3 regions of the Paramixta manurensis genome follow, and region 3 is predicted to be linked to each of the others. Evidence: predicted binding sites of a transcription regulator. Region 3 holds the regulator's gene; each other region holds the start of a gene.
The links. Region 3 encodes PhoB, which activates phosphate uptake and scavenging genes when phosphate is short. Its sites were predicted from a motif close to CTGTCATAAAACTGNCNNAT; they were not measured.
Positions count from the first base shown of each region.

Region 1: the regulator PhoB is predicted to act here: its motif matches at 3,372-3,391, upstream of pstS (phosphate ABC transporter substrate-binding protein PstS).
Region 2: the regulator PhoB is predicted to act here: its motif matches at 3,295-3,314, upstream of glpT (glycerol-3-phosphate transporter).

Region 1 is NZ_CP054212.1:4,590,759-4,596,783, reverse strand. It holds gene pstB (phosphate ABC transporter ATP-binding protein PstB) at 1-257, opposite strand, end outside; gene pstA (phosphate ABC transporter permease PstA) at 302-1,189, opposite strand; gene pstC (phosphate ABC transporter permease PstC) at 1,186-2,148, opposite strand; gene pstS (phosphate ABC transporter substrate-binding protein PstS) at 2,256-3,299, opposite strand; gene shiA (shikimate transporter) at 3,456-4,772, opposite strand; gene mgrA (L-glyceraldehyde 3-phosphate reductase) at 4,961-6,001, shown strand.
Region 2 is NZ_CP054212.1:4,472,119-4,478,143, reverse strand. It holds gene yigL (sugar/pyridoxal phosphate phosphatase YigL) at 1-670, shown strand, start outside; gene glpQ (glycerophosphodiester phosphodiesterase) at 718-1,788, opposite strand; gene glpT (glycerol-3-phosphate transporter) at 1,801-3,147, opposite strand; gene PMPD1_RS21475 (carboxylate/amino acid/amine transporter) at 3,553-4,416, shown strand; gene PMPD1_RS21470 (YehS family protein) at 4,461-4,940, opposite strand; gene metR (HTH-type transcriptional regulator MetR) at 5,038-5,976, opposite strand.
Region 3 is NZ_CP054212.1:1,216,791-1,222,815, forward strand. It holds gene PMPD1_RS05920 (AAA family ATPase) at 1-275, opposite strand, end outside; gene sbcD (exonuclease subunit SbcD) at 272-1,495, opposite strand; gene phoB (phosphate response regulator transcription factor PhoB) at 1,697-2,386, shown strand; gene phoR (phosphate regulon sensor histidine kinase PhoR) at 2,401-3,714, shown strand; gene PMPD1_RS05940 (PstS family phosphate ABC transporter substrate-binding protein) at 3,734-4,675, shown strand; gene brnQ (branched-chain amino acid transport system II carrier protein) at 5,039-6,025, shown strand, end outside.

The sequences.
Region 1 (6,025 bases), 1.2 Mb from region 3:
ATATCCTGATTGGCGGTAAGAATATTGTCGCCATCCAACAAAATTTCACCTTCGGCACGTTGTTCCGGGTACAGCGAAAACATTTTATTGAAGGTGCGCAACAGGGTGGATTTACCGCAGCCTGACGGGCCAATAAAGGCGGTGACCTGATTACGGGCAATCTCTAGATTAACATTTTTCAGGGCATGGAATTTCCCGTACCAGAAGTTCAGTTCACGAACCTGAATTTTACCGGGGTCTTGTTTCACCATACTCATAGACTTTCTCTCATGTTCGACGCCGCGCCTGCCGCGCCGGGAAATTAATGTTTGCTTTTGGCAAAAACCACACGTGCCACAATATTCAGCAGCAGCACGCATAGCGTAATCAACAGCACGCCAGCCCACGCCAGGCTTTGCCATTCGGCAAATGGACTCATGGCGAATTTAAAGATGGTGACCGGAAGGTTAGCCAGCGGCTGCATCATATCGGTACTCCAGAACTGGTTTGATAGCGAGGTGAACAGCAACGGCGCCGTTTCGCCGGCAATACGCGCCACCGCCAGCAGAACGCCGGTAATAATGCCGGAGATCGAAGCCTTCAGCGTAATCGCCGAAATTATTTTCCATTTCGGCGTACCCAGCGCATAGGCCGCTTCACGCAGGCTATCTGGTACCAGTTTGAGCATATTTTCCGTGGTACGGATAACAATGGGGATTTGCAGCAACGCCAACGCTAATACGCCTGCCAGCCCGGAGAAGTGCTGCATGCGCGCCACCACAAGGGTGTAAACAAATAACCCAACCACAATCGACGGGGCCGACAGTAAAATGTCGTTAATAAAGCGAATCACTTCTGCCAGCCAGTATTTACGCCCGTATTCTGCCAGATAGATACCGGCCAAAATGCCCAACGGCGTGCCGATCACCGTTGCCCAGAAGATTAATAATCCGCTACCGGCTAAAGCGTTTGCCAGCCCGCCGCCGGCGGTATTGGGCGGCGGCGTCATTTCGGTAAATAGCGACAGCGAAAAACCATCAATCCCTTTCGTGACGGTGGTAAACAGAATCCATACCAGCCAGAACAAACCAAATAGCATGGTCAGCAAGGAAAGCGTCAGCGCGACCTTATTTTTAGCACTACGCCATGCCTGCATTTTTCGACGGGAAGCTTCCAGCTCGGCGCGCGCCTGTAGTTCAAATGTGGTCATGAACGTGCCCCTTCGCTTTTCGCTAAACGTAAAATCATTAATTTAGAGATAGCCAGCACGATAAAAGTAATCACAAACAGAATCAGACCCAGCTCCATCAGCGCCGCAACATGTACGCCTGACTCGGCTTCGGCGAACTCATTCGCCAGCGCTGAAGTAATACTGTTACCGGGCATATACAGCGAGACGCTGTCGAGCTGGTAGGTGTTGCCGATAATAAACGTGACCGCCATGGTTTCACCTAGCGCACGTCCTAAACCCAACATCACGCCGCCAATCACGCCGTTTTTGGTGAACGGCAGCACGATACGCCAGATAACTTCCCAGGTAGTGCAGCCGATACCGTAAGCCGACTCTTTCATCATCACCGGGGTTTGTTCAAACACATCACGCATTACTGAGGAGATGTAAGGGATGATCATAATCGCCAGAATTACGCCAGCGGCAAGGATACCAATGCCAAAAGCCGGGCCGGAGAACAGGGCGCCAATAAAAGGAATAGTCGATAGCACATCGCCTACCGGCGTCTGGAAATACTCGGCGAACAGCGGCGCAAAAATAAATAAGCCCCACATGCCGTAAACGATGCTCGGGATGGCGGCCAATAACTCAATCGCGACGCCCAGCGGGCGACGCAGCCAGTTTGGCGCCAGCTCGGTCAGAAACAAGGCAATACCGAAGCTCACCGGTACCGCAATAATCAGCGCAATCACTGAGGTCACTACGGTACCGTAAATCGGCACCAACGCACCAAATTGCTGATTAGGCGCATCCCACTCTTTGGTCCACAGGAAAGAAAAACCAAATTTTTGGATGCTGGGCCACGAGGAGATAATCAGCGAGACGATGATACCGCCAAGCAACAAAAGCACGATCAGCGCCGCCAGTTTAACCAGCGCGCCAAACAGAATATCGCCTTGCTTACCGGGGGCTTTAAATGTCGGCTTCGATACAGCCATAAATATCTCGATAGTCAGTGCGGCTTAAATACGGGGCCGCGCCAAGCAGCCCCGAGGAGTCACGCGGAGCAGCAATAGTGGCTGCTACCGCGTCAATACACCGCGATTTACGGGTACAGCGGTTTACCGGAACCGTCTTTCACATTTGCGGTCCATGCGCTACGTACCTGCTCGGTAACCGCGGCTGGCAAAGTGGCGTAATCTAAGTCGGTAGCGGTTTTAGCGCCGCCTTTGTACGCCCAATCAAAGAACTTCAGCACTTCCGCGCCCTTCTGTGCGTTGGTCTGATTTTTGTAGACCAGGATGAAGGTGGTAGAAGTGATTGGCCAGGCATCGGCACCTTTTTGATAAGTCAGATCCTGGGCGAAAGATTTACTCCAGTCAGCGCCTTTCGCGGCATTACTAAAGGTTTCTTCCGTTGGGCTAACCGATTCACCGTCCGCATCCACCAGCTTGGTGTAAGCCAGTTTGTTCTGTTTGGCGTAGGCATATTCCACGTAACCAATAGAACCCGGTAAACGTTGAACGAAAGCGGCTACGCCATCATTACCTTTGCCGCCTAAGCCTGTTGGCCAGTTAACGGTGTTGCCTTTACCAATTTTGCTACTCCAGTCGCTATTCACTTTAGACAGATAGCTGGTGAAGACGAATGAGGTACCGGAACCGTCTGCACGACGCACGACAGCAATATTGATGGCAGGCAATTTGACGCCCGGGTTAAGTTTGGCGATTGCCGGGTCATTCCATTTTTTAATTTTGCCCAGATAAATATCGCCAACCGTTTGACCATCCAGGGTTAACTGACCGGATTGAATACCCGGCAGGTTAACGGCCAGAACCACGCCGCCAATAACCGTTGGGAACTGGAACAGACCATTTTTCTGCAAATCATCATCAGACAACGGGGCATCCGAGGCGCCAAAATCTACGGTTTTAGCAATAATTTGCTTCACGCCGCCGGAAGAGCCAATGCCTTGGTAGTTAACCTTGCTACCGGTCGCTTGCTGATATTCTGCTGCCCACTTGGCATAAACCGGGGCCGGGAATGTACCGCCAGCGCCCGTCAGATCGGTAGCTGCAAACGCAGAAACCGCGCTAATAGAAAGGGTTGCTGCGACGATTCGGGCAACGGTGCTACGCATCAGTGTCATATTCCCTCCAGGGGAGTAAAAGTCAGGCTGTATGCCGTTTTAGTAAGAATCTGGATTGCTGCAGGAGGGAAAATAGGACAGTTTGATGACAGCTAAATGTACAAACTATGACAGTTTTGTGACAACGAAATGAGAACGGTTCGGTAACCGTAACGGTTACCGAGGCGCCGAGTCCGCAGAATGTAAGGGATTAACCCACAATGCAGAAAAAGCAGAGATAAGACAACCGGCGGTGAGATAGATAGCCACACTGTGCCAACTACCGCCGGAAAAACTCACCAGCGCGGCGGCAATAAAGGGAGTGAACCCGCCGCCAACCACACTTGCCACCTGATACCCAACGCCCGCGCCGCTATAGCGATAACGGGTACCAAACAGCTCGGTAAACATTGGCTGCTGCACGCAAACCACCATATCGTGGGCAACATTGGCTAGCATCAGCGAAAAGAAAACAATTGCCAGCGTAGCGTGTGATTCCATCGCCAGAAAAAACGGAAAAGCGCTGATCGCGCCAAGCAGTGCGCCGGTAATATAGACGCGGCGGCGTCCAAAGCGATCGGCCAGCAACGCGAAACAGGGAATAGTCAGGCAACTAACCGCCCCCACCAATAACCCAATATTCAGAAACAACTCACGCGATAATCCCAGCGTTGAGGTGGAATAATTGAGGGCGAAGGTGGTTACGATATACATGGTCAACAGCTCGCATAACCTAAGCGCGATAATCAGTAAGAACGCGCCAGGATGGCGACGTAACGCCTCAATAACCGGTAACGTCTCTTTTTTCTCCGTGGATTCTTGCTGCGCCAAAAAGGCTGGCGATTCCGCCATTCCGGCCCGAATACGCCAGGCTATCGCCACCAGCACCAAGCTAAATAAGAAGGGCAACCGCCAGCCCCAACTTAAAAAATCCGCCTCCGTGGAAAAGTGGCTAATCAGCGACACCAACCCGGTAGCCAGTAATAGCCCAACGCCGTAGCCCACCTGAACGCCACTGCTATAAAACGCCTTTTTACCGGCAGGCGCATTTTCTACCGCCAGCAATGCCGCACCGCCCCATTCGCCACCGACCGCAAACCCCTGAATAGCACGCAAGATCACCAATAATACCGGCGCGCCCCAGCCAAGCGTCGCGTAGCCGGGCAGCAAACCGATCGCGGCGGTGGCTAAACCCATCATCCACACGGTAAGCATCAACATTTTTTTGCGCCCGAGCCGATCGCCAAAATGCCCAAAAACAATGCCACCTAAAGGGCGAAATAAAAAGCCGACGCCAAAGGTCGCAAACGCCACTAACGTGCCCATTGCCGGACTGATTTGTGGAAAGAAGGCGTGATTAAACACCAGCGCAGCAGTAATGCCATACAATAAAAAGTCATACCAATCGACCACCGCGCCGGCAAAACTTCCCCAAGCCGCGCGGCGCGCCATTTCTTGTTCAGACCCGGAAGGGGTAACAATCGAGGTATCCATAACTATCCTGTTTTTTCAGTCTCATTTTTTTATCAGGCCACACCGAATGACGCAGCTGGCGACAGCGCCGCCAAAATGGAACAGCTATCATCCCCGGAATGATGGCAGGCAAAAGACCATGTTCTTTAATCGCCACATTCGTTATGGTAACCGTTAGTCAACCACACTTCAGGGAGATCCATCAAAGTATGAATTACTTAGCTAATCCATCCCGTTATGAAGGTTCGATGTCCTGGCGTCGCGTCGGGCAAAGCGGCATGGTATTACCCGCCATATCGCTTGGTCTGTGGCAAAATTTCGGCGGCGTTGACAATTTTGAGACCGGTCGCCTGATTTTGCGGCGTGCTTTTGATCGCGGCGTGACCCATTTTGACCTCGCCAATAACTACGGCCCGCCGCCGGGCTCAGCGGAGGAGAACTTTGGTCGCTGGCTGGCGCAAGACTTCGCCCCCTATCGCGATGAACTGGTGATCTCCACGAAAGCTGGCTGGCCAATGTGGCCCGGCCCCTACGGTGGCCCAACCGGCACGCGTAAGCATCTGATCGCCAGTTGTGAGCAGAGTTTGCGCCGCATGAAACTGGATTATGTCGATATTTTTTATTCGCACCGCGTCGATCCGAATACGCCGCTGGAGGAGACTATCGGTGCGCTCGTCCAGCTCCATCGGCAGGGGAAAGCCCTCTATGTGGGAATCTCTTCCTACTCTCCGGCCCTTACCCGCCAGGCGGCAGAGATTTTACGCCATGAAGGCGTGCCGTTATTTATCCATCAACCCAATTACTCCATGCTAAACCGCACCATCGAGCACGGCTTGCTGGATACGCTGGAGGAAATTGGCGCCGGTTGCATTGCCTTTTCGCCGCTGGCACAAGGCATGCTGACAGAGAAATACCTGAAAGGGATTCCACAGGATGCGCGCGCATCGCGTGGCGGTTCGCTGGACGAAGGCATGCTCAGCGAGGAAAACCTACAGCGTATTCGTGCGCTGAACGATATTGCACAACGCCGGGGACAAACGCTGGCGCAAATGGCCATTGCCTGGGCATTGCGCGATCCGCGTGTTTCCTCCGCCCTCATTGGCGCACGCACGGTAGCGCAATTGGATAACTCACTGGATGCATTGAACAACCTCAGTTTTAGCGATGCTGAGTTAAAAGAAATCGATCGTTACGCACAAGAAGGCAATGTTGATCGGTGGCGCGTCTCATCATCAATTGGCGCCGAATAAGTCTTTATCCCGGTGGCCCGGTGT
Region 2 (6,025 bases), 1.4 Mb from region 3:
CCACCACATTGATGTTTCGCAGATGCGCGACAATCTTGAGATCGAAGCCTTCATGATTACTTCGAATGGCGCGCGTGTGCACAATACCGCCGGGGATCTGATCTTCAGCCACAACCTGGATGAGGATATTGCCCATGATCTGTTCGCGGTTAAATATGATGACCCGGAAATCCTGACCAACGTTTACCGTAACGATGAGTGGTATCTAAGCCGTCATCGTCCGGAAGAGAATAAATACTTTATCGAGTCGGAATTTACCTATCGCGTGTTTGAGCCGGGCATGCTTGAAACGGATGGCATCAGCAAAGTCTTTTTCACCTGCGACGATGCGGAACGTTTGGTTCCGTTAGAGCAAGCGCTGATTGCGCGTTGGGGCGATCGGGTTAACGTAAGTTTCTCTTTTCCAACCTGTCTGGAAGTGATGGCGGGCGGCGTGTCGAAAGGCCATGCATTGGAAGAGGTGGCAAAACTGCTCGGTTATTCTCTGAAAGAGTGCGTCGCTTTCGGCGATGGTTTGAACGATAAAGAGATGCTTACCATGTCTGGTAAGGGCTGCATCATGCGTAATGCCCATCAACGATTGAAGGATTTGTTGCCGGAAATGGAAGTGATCGGCAGCAATGCGGAAGATGCGGTGCCACATTATTTACGCCAGCTTTTTTTGGCGTAAAAGAGGCCCCGCAGATAGGCGCTGCGGGGCCGATTAATGTGGCGATGCTAAGGTGATGCGTGGGTTTCAGTTTGCAGAAAATGCACCGCTTTATCCGGGAAGTCGGTAAATAAACCTTCCACATTCGCTTGGTTATACAGCGCGTCATATAACTGGTCGACGTTGGCGGCCCACGGCGGCAACTGGTCGGCTCGCACGGTATAGGGATGAATCAGCAGCTTATTAGCATGCGCTTCCTGCGCCATTGGCGTCAGATGAAGATCGCCGGGTTTTGAATCCGCACCAAACAGCTCATGATAATCTGGCCCGATACCATCAACGTAGCGTGCCAGCTCTTTCATCGCGCCGGGGCGGAACATCCAGTCATAGCTATAGTTCACCCAGTGTCCGTTCTTCAACTCCTCCGTCTCTTTCGAGTCGGTTTCGGTGATCAGTTGTACCAGCTTCAGGTTCATCCCCATTTTCGGCTCCAGCTCGGTTTTAATGCGCTTAAGTTCATTAAAATCGAAACACTGGAGGTAAACATTATCCTGTTTACCGGTATAACCATATTGCTTAAGCACCGCCAGCACCTTCGCGGCAATGTCTTTCCCTTCCTTGTGATGGAACCAGGGCGCTTTAATTTCGGTATAAATACCGATATTTTTGCCGGTGGAATGGTTCAAGCCTTGTACAAACTCAATTTCCTCCTGAAAGGTGTGCACATGGAAATCAGATTTGCCCATTGGGAAACGCCCTGGAAAAGTCTGTACCGCTTTGCCGTTTTTCAGCGTAAAACCTTCGGTAAATTTCAGGCTCTTAATCTCGGCGAGGGTGAAATCAATCGCGTAATAGCGCCCATCTTTGCGCATCCGTTTTGGGAAACGTTGCGCGACATCCGTCACCCGATCAAGATAATGGTCGTGCAACACCACTAACTGATCGTCTTTGGTCATCACCAAATCTTGCTCAAGGAAATCTGCGCCTTGCGCATACGCCATCGCTTTGGCTTCCAGCGTATGTTCCGGTAGGTAGCCGCTGGCGCCGCGATGAGCGATCACGACTTTCCCGTTGGTTTCCGCCGCTGCATTCAGTGCGGTAGCCATCAGTAACACTGACAATAATGCTGTGAGTTTCATCCTCTGCTCCCATTACTGATGCTGTAATTGCTGTTTGTGTTTTTTCTCATTCAGCATGGTGAGTACCAGGAAAATGACTGCCAGTACGCAACCGCCAATCATAATAATGAAACCGCCATTCCAGCCGAAGAAATCAACCGTGTAACCGACAATGGCGCTGGCCGCCACTGATCCGCCCAGATACCCAAACAGCCCGGTAAAACCGGCTGCGGTACCGGCCGCTTTTTTCGGCGCCAACTCCAGCGCATGTAAGCCAATTAGCATCACCGGGCCATAAATTAAGAAACCGATGATGATCATGCAGGCCATGTCGACATTTGGATGACCCGCCGGGTTCAACCAGTAAACCACCGTGGCAATAGTGACCAGTACCATAAAGAACACCCCGGTAGCGCCACGGTTACCTCGAAAGACCTTATCTGACATCCAGCCGCACAGTAGCGTGCCGGGGATACCGGCATATTCGTAAAAGAAGTAGGCCCATGAAGACTCGTCAAGCGCGAAATGCTTCACTTCTTTTAAATAGGTCGGCGACCAGTCAAGGATGCCGTAGCGCAACAGATAGACAAAGACGTTTGCCAGCGCGATATACCACAACATTTTGTTGGGTAGGACGTACTGCATGAAAATTTGCTTCGCGGTTAACTCTTCTTCGTATTTTTCGCTGTAATCCGGCGGGTAATCATTTTTGTACTCTTCAATCGGCGGTAAACCGCAGGATTGCGGCGTGTCACGCATCAGTGCAAAGGCGATAATCGCCACCACAATGGCACCAAAGGCAGGCATATAGAGCGCCGCTTTCCAGTCGTTAAACCAGGCCATGCCAAGCAGAAACAGCAGAGGAGGAAGCCCGCCGCCAACGTTGTGGGCGCAGTTCCAAACGGAAACGATACTGCCGCGTTCTTTATGCGACCACCAGTGAACCATGGTGCGGCCACAAGGAGGCCAGCCCATTCCCTGGAACCAACCGCAGAGAAATAACAGCACGAACATGACCATAATGCTTGAGGTCGCCCACGGGACAAACCCCATAAACAGCATCACCGCGCCGGCGAGGATCAGCCCGGCGGGTAAGAAAACACGCGGATTGGAGCGATCAGAAACTGAACCCATAATGAACTTTGAAAACCCATAGGCAATCGAAATCGCCGAGAGGGCAAAGCCAAGATCGCCGCGCGAGAAGCCCTGTTCGACCAGGTACGGCATCGCCAGCGCGAAGTTTTTCCGCACCAGGTAATAGGCGGCATAACCAAAGAAAATCCCAAAAAATATTTGCCAGCGTAGGCGTTTATAGAGCGGGTCGACGCGATCTTCCGAGACGCGCGGTAGATGTGCGGCTGGCTTAAAAATGGTGAGCATAAATGGCCTCCAATGGCGCAATTTTGTTCTGAAATCCCAGCAGGATGGGTATAAAAAGGAGTAATTAACCAGATTTAATGGCGAAATGTTCCAATTCGCGCAAATGTTAGTAATTAAGTCGCTTTGTAACTGTGAGGAAACGCTCAAATGTTACAGTTTTATTACACTTTGATGCTGCGCACATCACAAAATGGTGTAATACGAAAAGTCTTAGAGGATATTAAGTGATTTAAGTCACGGTAATGCCATCGTTATTATTATGATTTTTCGTTTGGTGCGCGTTTTTTTTCTTTATCATTCATTTTTTGATTGTTCTTTATCTGAACAGATGTAAACCAAATAGTGGGTTTTTACCTCGCCGGTTTGATTACAATGTCCGCTGGTTTTTTATGACGAGTATGTAATGTGCCATTACTGATTATCACCACCGTACTATGGGCGTTTTCTTTCAGTCTGATTGGCGTTTATCTGGCCGGACAGGTGGATAGCGTATTCGCGGTTTTGGTCCGCCTGGGGCTGGCCGCGTTGGTGTTTTTACCTTTCCTGCGCTGGCGGGGATACCGGCCCTCGACGCTGTTACTGTATATGCTGGTAGGCATGTTACAGCTCGGCGTGATGTATTTAATTAGCTTTCAGGCTTATCTCTACCTCAGTGTCTCGGAGCTGCTGCTGTTTACCGTGATGACGCCGCTCTATGTCACGCTGATTTATGACGTGATTAGTGGGCGTCGTGTACGTGTTGGTTATGCATTGAGCGCGATGCTGGCCGTGGTGGGCGCGGCCATTATTCGTTATGACAAAGTCAGCGACCATTTTTGGTTTGGCTTATTGTTGGTTCAACTGGCAAATCTCTGTTTCGCGTTGGGTATGGTGGGATATAAGCGTTTGCAAGAAACGCGACCAATGCCGCAGCATACTGCGTTCTCTTGGTTTTACCTCGGCGCAGTACTGGCGGCGGTTCTTGCCTGGTATCTGTGGGGGAATCCACAAAAATTGCCGACCACCGGTCTACAGTGGGGAATTCTCTTGTGGCTGGGTGTCGTGGCGTCTGGCTTGGGCTATTTTATGTGGAACTATGGTGCGACGCAGGTCGATGCCGGTACCTTAGGTATTATGAACAATATGCACGTTCCGGCGGGTCTGCTGGTCAACCTCGCCATTTGGCAAGAACAGCCTCACTGGCCGAGTTTCATTGTGGGTGCTGCCGTGATTTGCGCTTCACTGTGGGTGCATAAAAAATGGATTATTGGCCAGACAGTAAGCCAATAATGCGCGAAAGGGCGCCAGATTGTGGCGCCTTTAGCCGGAATTATTTAGGCGGTTTTCACGCGGGCCGGACGTTGGATTAAGGTCAACCCTTTGAGGAAGTTACGCAAAATTTGGTCGCCGCATTCGCGATAGTTTTTATGCCCGGGTTTACGGAATATCGCCCCAATTTCTGCCTGGGAGACCGCAAAATCAACCTTTTTCAGGATCTCGGCGATATCGGTAGTTTTCAGATCGAAGGCGATCCGCAATTTCTTTAGCACGATATTATTGGTCATCTTACGTTCAATTGAGGGAACTGGCGCGTCATCGCTTTTGCCCCGGCGCAAAAAAATTAAACCGTTAAGAAAATAGCCCATCAACACGTCCGGGCAGGGACGATAATCCGCCTCATCCTCTTTTTTCAGCCATGCTTGCACATCCGACGTTGGGACTTCACACTCGGCCAGCGCGAAAATCGAGGCGACCTTGGCGTCACTTAAGTCCAGCATGTAGCGAACGCTACGTAAAACATCGTTATTGGTCATGGTAAAATCTCGTTAATTCGGCAGGGATGCGGCGCATTATAAGGCAGGGTGCGCCGGGATTATACGTAAGGGCAGAATAAATCTGCCCTTCGAACTCTCAAGAGGCGGGTACTGAAGGCAATGCCGCGCCAGGACGTGAAGCATCCCGCACGAAGGGCAGATGATTACAAGCGTGTTGACGCGCGGAGCGAATAAAGGCTTCCACCACTGGCTGGCGTTGCTCGCCATCACGTACCGCCGCATATAAGCGACTCCACAAACCTTCGCCCAAGGTTTTGGTCACGATCAATCCCTGATGTTCAAAGCTTTCGACAACCCAATGCGGTAGTGCGGCGATCCCCATCCGGGCTGCGACCATCTGAATCAATAACAGGGTGTTATCAACGCTCTTTAATGCCGGGCTGACGCCTGCCGGCTGGAGAAAATGACGCCATACATCTAACCGCTGACGCTGCACCGGATAAATCATCAGCACTTCGTTGGCTAAATCTTGCGGTGAAATCTTCTCAACTTGCGCCAATGGATGGTCGGGTGCCAACACCAACCGTACTTCGAAATCAAACATTGGCGAATAGTGCAGACCGCTACGCGGCAGGATATCAGAGGTGAGGACGATATCCAGCTCGCCTTGTTGCAGCGCTGGCTGCGGATCGAAGGTTACGCCGGATTTAAAGTCCATGACTACTTGCGGCCAGCCTTGACGGAAATTATCCAGCGCCGGGGTTAACCACTGAATACAGCTATGGCATTCAATCGCGATACGCAGCGTGGTTTGATGAGGTTCATGGCATGCCTGTAGCGCCTGCTGAATTTGCGGCAGCACCTGTTCGGCGAGCTGTAGCAAAATCTCTCCTTGCGGCGTAAAGCGTAGCGGTTGACTTTTACGCACAAACAAACGAAACCCAAGGCGTTGTTCTAAATCGCTAAATTGATGCGATAACGCCGATTGCGTTTGATGAAGCTGTGCGGCTGCGGCGGCGAGCGAACCCGAGTGGCGGAGCGCTTGTAGCGTTCGCAGATGTTTAAGTTCGATCATGAGAGTCCTTCATATCGACAATGAATAATTTGCGCTTGTGGATTATACA
Region 3 (6,025 bases):
CAGGCTTGCCCCTTAATCTCAAACTCAACTTCCGCCAGACACTCCGCGGTATCACGCGTGATCAACTCATTTTGCGTTTGTGAGATCTTCCCGAGGCGCGATGTCTCGTGATAGAGCGCCAGACAAATGGCGTCAAGAATCGTGGTCTTCCCCGCGCCGGTCGGCCCGGTAATGGCAAACAAGCCATTACTGGCGAAGGGCTCGGCGGTAAAATCGATTTTCCACTCACCTTTCAGCGAGTTGAGGTTTTTAAAACGCAGCGTCAGAATCTTCATGCCTGTTCCTTATGCTGAAGGGCTTCTCGTGTTTCGGCGAAAAGCTGCCGCGCGCGCTGCTGGCGGCCGCTGTCTTCCTCGCTTTCCTGCAGTAAGCGCCGTTCAAACACCTCTTCCACGCTAAGTTCGCTCAGGGTTTCGTTATGCTGTTGTGCAAGGGTTCTTTCACGCTGTTCCCGGCTGCGGCGAACTAACAGCACCTCTACCGGTAACGTTTCAGTAAGGCTCTGGATCCGGCGTTGCAGATCGTTCAGGTATTCTGGCGTAGCAATTTCAATATCCAGCCAAACCGGTTTCTCTGGCTGCTGGCCGGCAAATTGACCGAGCTGATGCTCAATATCCGCCAGTGAACCTTTTAGCATTTGCATCGGCTGGAACAGTGGGACGGCAAGCGGCTCGACACGCGCCAGTTGCGCTTGCGCAAACTCCACCAGAAAAACGCTTTTCTGCTTGCCCAACTCGTCAAAACTCAGCGGGATAGGAGAGCCGCTGTAACGAATATGCTCGCTATTGGCAATGCATTGCGCGCGGTGGATATGGCCCAGCGCAATATACTCCGCCGGAGGGAAAGCTTGCGCCGGAAAAGCATCCAGCGTACCGATATAGATGTCACGCACTGCGTCGCTTTTGGTGACGCCGACCGTCGTCAAATGCCCGGTCGCAACGATCGGTAGCGGCAGGCCGAGCGTTTCGCGCAGGCGTACTGCCTGTTGGTAACAACGCTGATAATGGTCGGTAATCGCCTCCAGCAGGCTTTGCTGTTTTTCTCTGCCGGATTGCCCGGCCCGGCTACGCACAATATCGCGCGGACGTAAGAACGGAATCGCACAGAGTAGCGCGCCGGGGTTGCCCTCGCGATCTTTCAGCACCAGAACCTGTTCTGCCGGATCCTCACTGGCGGCGGCGATAACACGGGTGTTTAGGCAGGCCAGCAACTCGCGTGACTCGTTTAAGGTGGCAACGGAATCGTGATTGCCGCCCAGCACCACTAATTGGCAGCCGGTTTGCTGCAGTTGCACGACAAAGCGATTATACAGTTCGCGCGCATAGCTGGGCGGGGCGCCGCTATCAAAAATATCGCCTGCCACCACCACCGCATCAACCTGATATTGCTCAACGCGCTCAATCAGCCAGTCAAGAAATGCCTGATGCTCCGGCGCGCGGCTCTTGGTGTAAAAAAACTGCCCCAGATGCCAGTCTGAAGTATGGATGATTCGCATATTAACCCCGGCTTACGTAGCGTGCGTTGCCGATTATAACCAGCGCCGCGAAAAAGGGGCGGATAAATACCTCGGGAGGTTTCACAAAAGTGTTATGTAACGGTATGTTGACCCGTGCATTTTTCATAAATCTGTCATAAAACTGACGCATAATGGCGCCGCAAATCCCCGTGACAACCCGGTCACATCACAGGAGCAATAATGGCTAAGCGCATTCTGGTCGTCGAAGATGAAGCCCCAATTCGGGAAATGTTGTGTTTCGTTCTGGAGCAAAATGATTACCAGCCAATCGAAGCGGAAGATTATGACAGCGCCATCAATTTGCTGATTGAACCCTGGCCCGATTTGATCTTACTCGACTGGATGTTGCCCGGCGGCAGCGGCATCCAGTTTATTAAACATTTAAAACGTGAAGCGATGACGCGTGATATTCCGGTGATGATGATTACCGCGCGTGGTGAAGAGGAAGATCGCGTGCGCGGGCTAGAAGTCGGCGCCGATGATTACATTACCAAGCCATTTTCACCGAAAGAGTTGGTGGCGCGCATTAAAGCGGTGATGCGCCGGATCTCGCCAATGGCGGTAGAAGAGGTGATTGAGATGCAGGGCTTAAGTCTTGATCCTTCCTCACACCGGGTAATGTCGGCCACTACGCCACTGGAAATGGGGCCAACCGAGTACAAGCTGTTGCACTTTTTTATGACCCATCCCGAGCGCGTTTATAGCCGAGAACAGTTGCTAAATCACGTTTGGGGAACCAATGTCTATGTAGAAGATCGCACGGTTGACGTGCATATTCGCCGCTTGCGTAAAGCTCTGGAAGTGTCCGGGCACGATCGCATGGTGCAAACGGTGCGCGGAACGGGGTATCGTTTTTCCGCTCGCTACTAATTGGGGTCTGACTCGTGCTGGAACGCCTCTCCTGGAAGAGATTATTGCTGGAGCTAGTGTTGGCCTGTTTGCCAGCGTTGGCTATTGGGCTGGCCGTCGGCTATTTGCCCTGGCTGTTGTTGATATCGGTACTGGGGGTTTTAGGCTGGCATTTTTGGAATTTATTGCGTTTATCGCACTGGTTATGGGTGGATCGCACCATGACGCCGCCCGGCGGGCGTGGAAGCTGGGAGCCGCTGTTTTACGGTTTGTACCAAATGCAGTTACGCAATCGCCGCCGCCGCAGCGAACTGAGAAGTCTGATCATGCGTTTTCGCAGCGGCGCGGAGTCCTTACCGGATGCCGTGATTTTGACCACAGAGGAAGGCAATATTTTCTGGTGTAACGGCCTGGCACAGCAGCACTTGGGGCTACGCTGGCCGGAAGATAACGGCCAGAATATCCTTAACTTAATGCGTTATCCTGAGTTTTCCCGCTATTTACGTCAGCGTGATTTTGCCCGCCCGTTAACCTTAGTGGTGAACCACCACCGCCATTTGGAATTTCGCGTCATGCCTTACAGTGAGGGGCAATGGCTAATGGTGGCGCGTGATGTTACGCAAATGCATCAGTTAGAAGGCGCACGGCGTAACTTTTTTGCCAACGTTAGCCATGAGCTGCGTACGCCATTGACGGTATTACAAGGTTATCTGGAAATGATGAATGATGCGGTGCTGGAAGGGCGCGCCCGTGCGAAAGCGTTGCAGACCATGCAGGAACAAACGCGGCGTATGGATAGCCTGGTCGGGCAACTGCTCACTTTATCGCGTATAGAAGCGGCGCCAGCTATCGACCTGTCGGAAACCGTTGATGTGCCTGCCATGCTGCGGGTTTTACAGCGTGAAGCGGAAACGCTCAGTAATGGGCGGCATACGATTCATTTTAATACTGATCCGCATTTGCGGGTGTTTGGTAATGAAGAACAGCTACGCAGCGCTATTTCCAACTTGGTGTATAACGCAGTAAACCATACGCCGGAGGGCACCGATATTGAGATTAGTTGGTTGCGTAACGCACAAGGCGCGCGGTTTTGTGTGAAAGATAATGGCCCCGGGATTGCCGCTGAGCATTTGCCGCGTTTAACCGAGCGTTTTTATCGCGTAGATAAAGCGCGCTCGCGGGCAACCGGCGGCAGCGGGCTGGGGCTGGCAATTGTTAAACATGCGCTGAGCCACCACAACGCGCGGTTGGATATTGTGAGCGTGCCGCAGCAGGAAACCTGCTTTACCTTCACGCTCGGCCCGCGGTTGATTGTTCACCCCGGATTGCCGGAGAATACCCGGCGGTGACTATCGACGAGCATAAGCGATGAAAGCGATTATTCTGCTAGCGGCGTTGCTGCTGACTGGCGCAGCGCAGGCGGCGGAAAGCGGCCTAACCGGTAACCTAACCAGCGTCGGTTCAGATACGCTGGGGAATTTGATGACGTTGTGGGGAGAGAGCTTTAACCGGCACTATCCGGGCGTGAACGTACAAATTCAGGCGGCCGGTTCATCAACTGCGCCGACGGCGCTGGCGGCGGGCGCGGCGCAACTTGGCGCGATGAGCCGCCCGATGCAGGCTTCGGAGCGCCAGTTGTTTATCGCGAAATATGGTTATCCGCCATTAGCGGTGCCGGTGGCGATGGATGCGCTGGTGATGGTGGTCAATCAAGATAATCCCATTAAACAGCTCGATGCGGCGCAACTGGATGCCTTGTTCTCTGTCACTCGGCTGTGTGGCGCGAGCGCTACGCCGAAAACGTGGGGCGATCTCGGTTTAACACAGACCCACTGGCGTGCGCGCGGTATCCAGCGTTTTGGTCGTAATTCCGCGTCTGGCACCTGGGGGTTCTTCAAACAGCAGGCGTTGTGCGGCGGGGATTTCCGGCATGATGTGGATGAATATCCCGGCGCGGCGGCGGTAGTGCAGGCGGTGGCCGGTACGCTAAACGGTATTGGCTACACCAGCCTGGGGTTCCACTCCAGCGGCGTTAAAATTGTGCCGGTTGCGCAGCGCGGCGCGGCGGCAATTCAACCCGACGCCGAGACCATCCGTAATGGCCGTTATCCTTATGCGCGCCCGCTATATATCTATGTGAATAAAGCGCCGGGGAAACCGCTGGAGCCTCTGACAGCGGCTTTCTTGCGCCAGGTTCTTTCCCCGGAAGGGCAGGCATTAGTGAACCGGGTCGGATATTTACCCCTGTCAACGCCACAGGCCGCGCAAGCGATGAAATTGCTCACCCAGCGCGATCCGTTATCAAAATAACGCACGCTGCATTCCATGAGGTGGAGAAAATAGCATCAAACTGAGCAGAAAAAATACAACGCATATCCCGCACTTTTTCTAAACCATGGCGAGTTTGACTGGCTTTAAGATTTTATTCGATATATCACTCTGGTTTTCCGATCCCGTGTTGCCTTTCTTCGCTATAAACGTTTAACTTAGCGCCGTCGTCGCACAATTGCTCTGCGAATAGAAGAAAACAAATTTAAAACATCTGCATAACAGACTGGCAGCAGACAAATAACACTACGGATGGTTGAATCTGCCGCGCTTTTGCGTGACGGGATGCTGACGCGTTTAAACACCATTTTCATTACAACATCAGTCACAGGTTACCTGGTTTTTATGACACACCGCTTAACTCCAAAAGATATCCTCGCGCTAGGATTTATGACCTTCGCCCTGTTTGTCGGCGCGGGTAATATTATTTTTCCACCAATGGTGGGGATCCAATCCGGTGAACATGTTTGGGTCGCCGCGCTAGGTTTCCTGATCACCGCTGTAGGCTTACCGGTAATGACTGTCATTGCTTTGGCGCGCGTGGGTGGGGGAATCGATGCATTAAGTTCGCCTATCGGCAAAGCGGCGGGGCTATTATTGGCAACCGTGTGCTACCTGGCGGTTGGGCCACTGTTTGCCACTCCGCGTACCGCCACCGTCTCTTTTGAGGTCGGGATTGCGCCGATAGCCGGTGATGGCGCGATGCCACTGGTTATTTACAGCCTGATCTATTTCGCGTTGGTCATTGGTATTTCGCTTTATCCGGGCAAATTGCTGGATACCGTGGGGCACGTATTGGCGCCGTTGAAGATTGTGGCGCTGACGGTGCTTGGCGTGGCGGCGGTGCTGTGGCCTGCGGGCGGAACCATTCCGGCGACCGATGCCTATCAGCAGGCGGCGTTTTCCGGTGGGTTCGTGAATGGTTATTTAACCATGGATACCTTAGGTGCCATGGTATTTGGCATTGTGATTGTTAATGCTGCACGCTCACGCGGTGTGAGCGATGCCCGGCTGTTAACGCGTTATACCGTGTTGGCTGGCCTAATTGCTGGCTGCGGCCTGGCGCTGGTTTATCTCAGCTTGTTTAAGCTTGGGTCTGGCAGTGGCACGCTGGTGGATCAAAATGTTAATGGCGCGGCAATCCTGCATGCCTATGTACAGCAAACCTTTGGCGGCATGGGCAGCGTCTTTCTTGCTGCGCTGATTTTTGTTGCCTGTATGGTGACAGCAGTGGGCTTGACCTGTGCTTGCGCGGAATTCTTCGAACAGTATTTACCGCTGTCATATCGTAGCCTGGTGTTTATCTTAGGTCTGTTCTCCATGGTGGTTTCC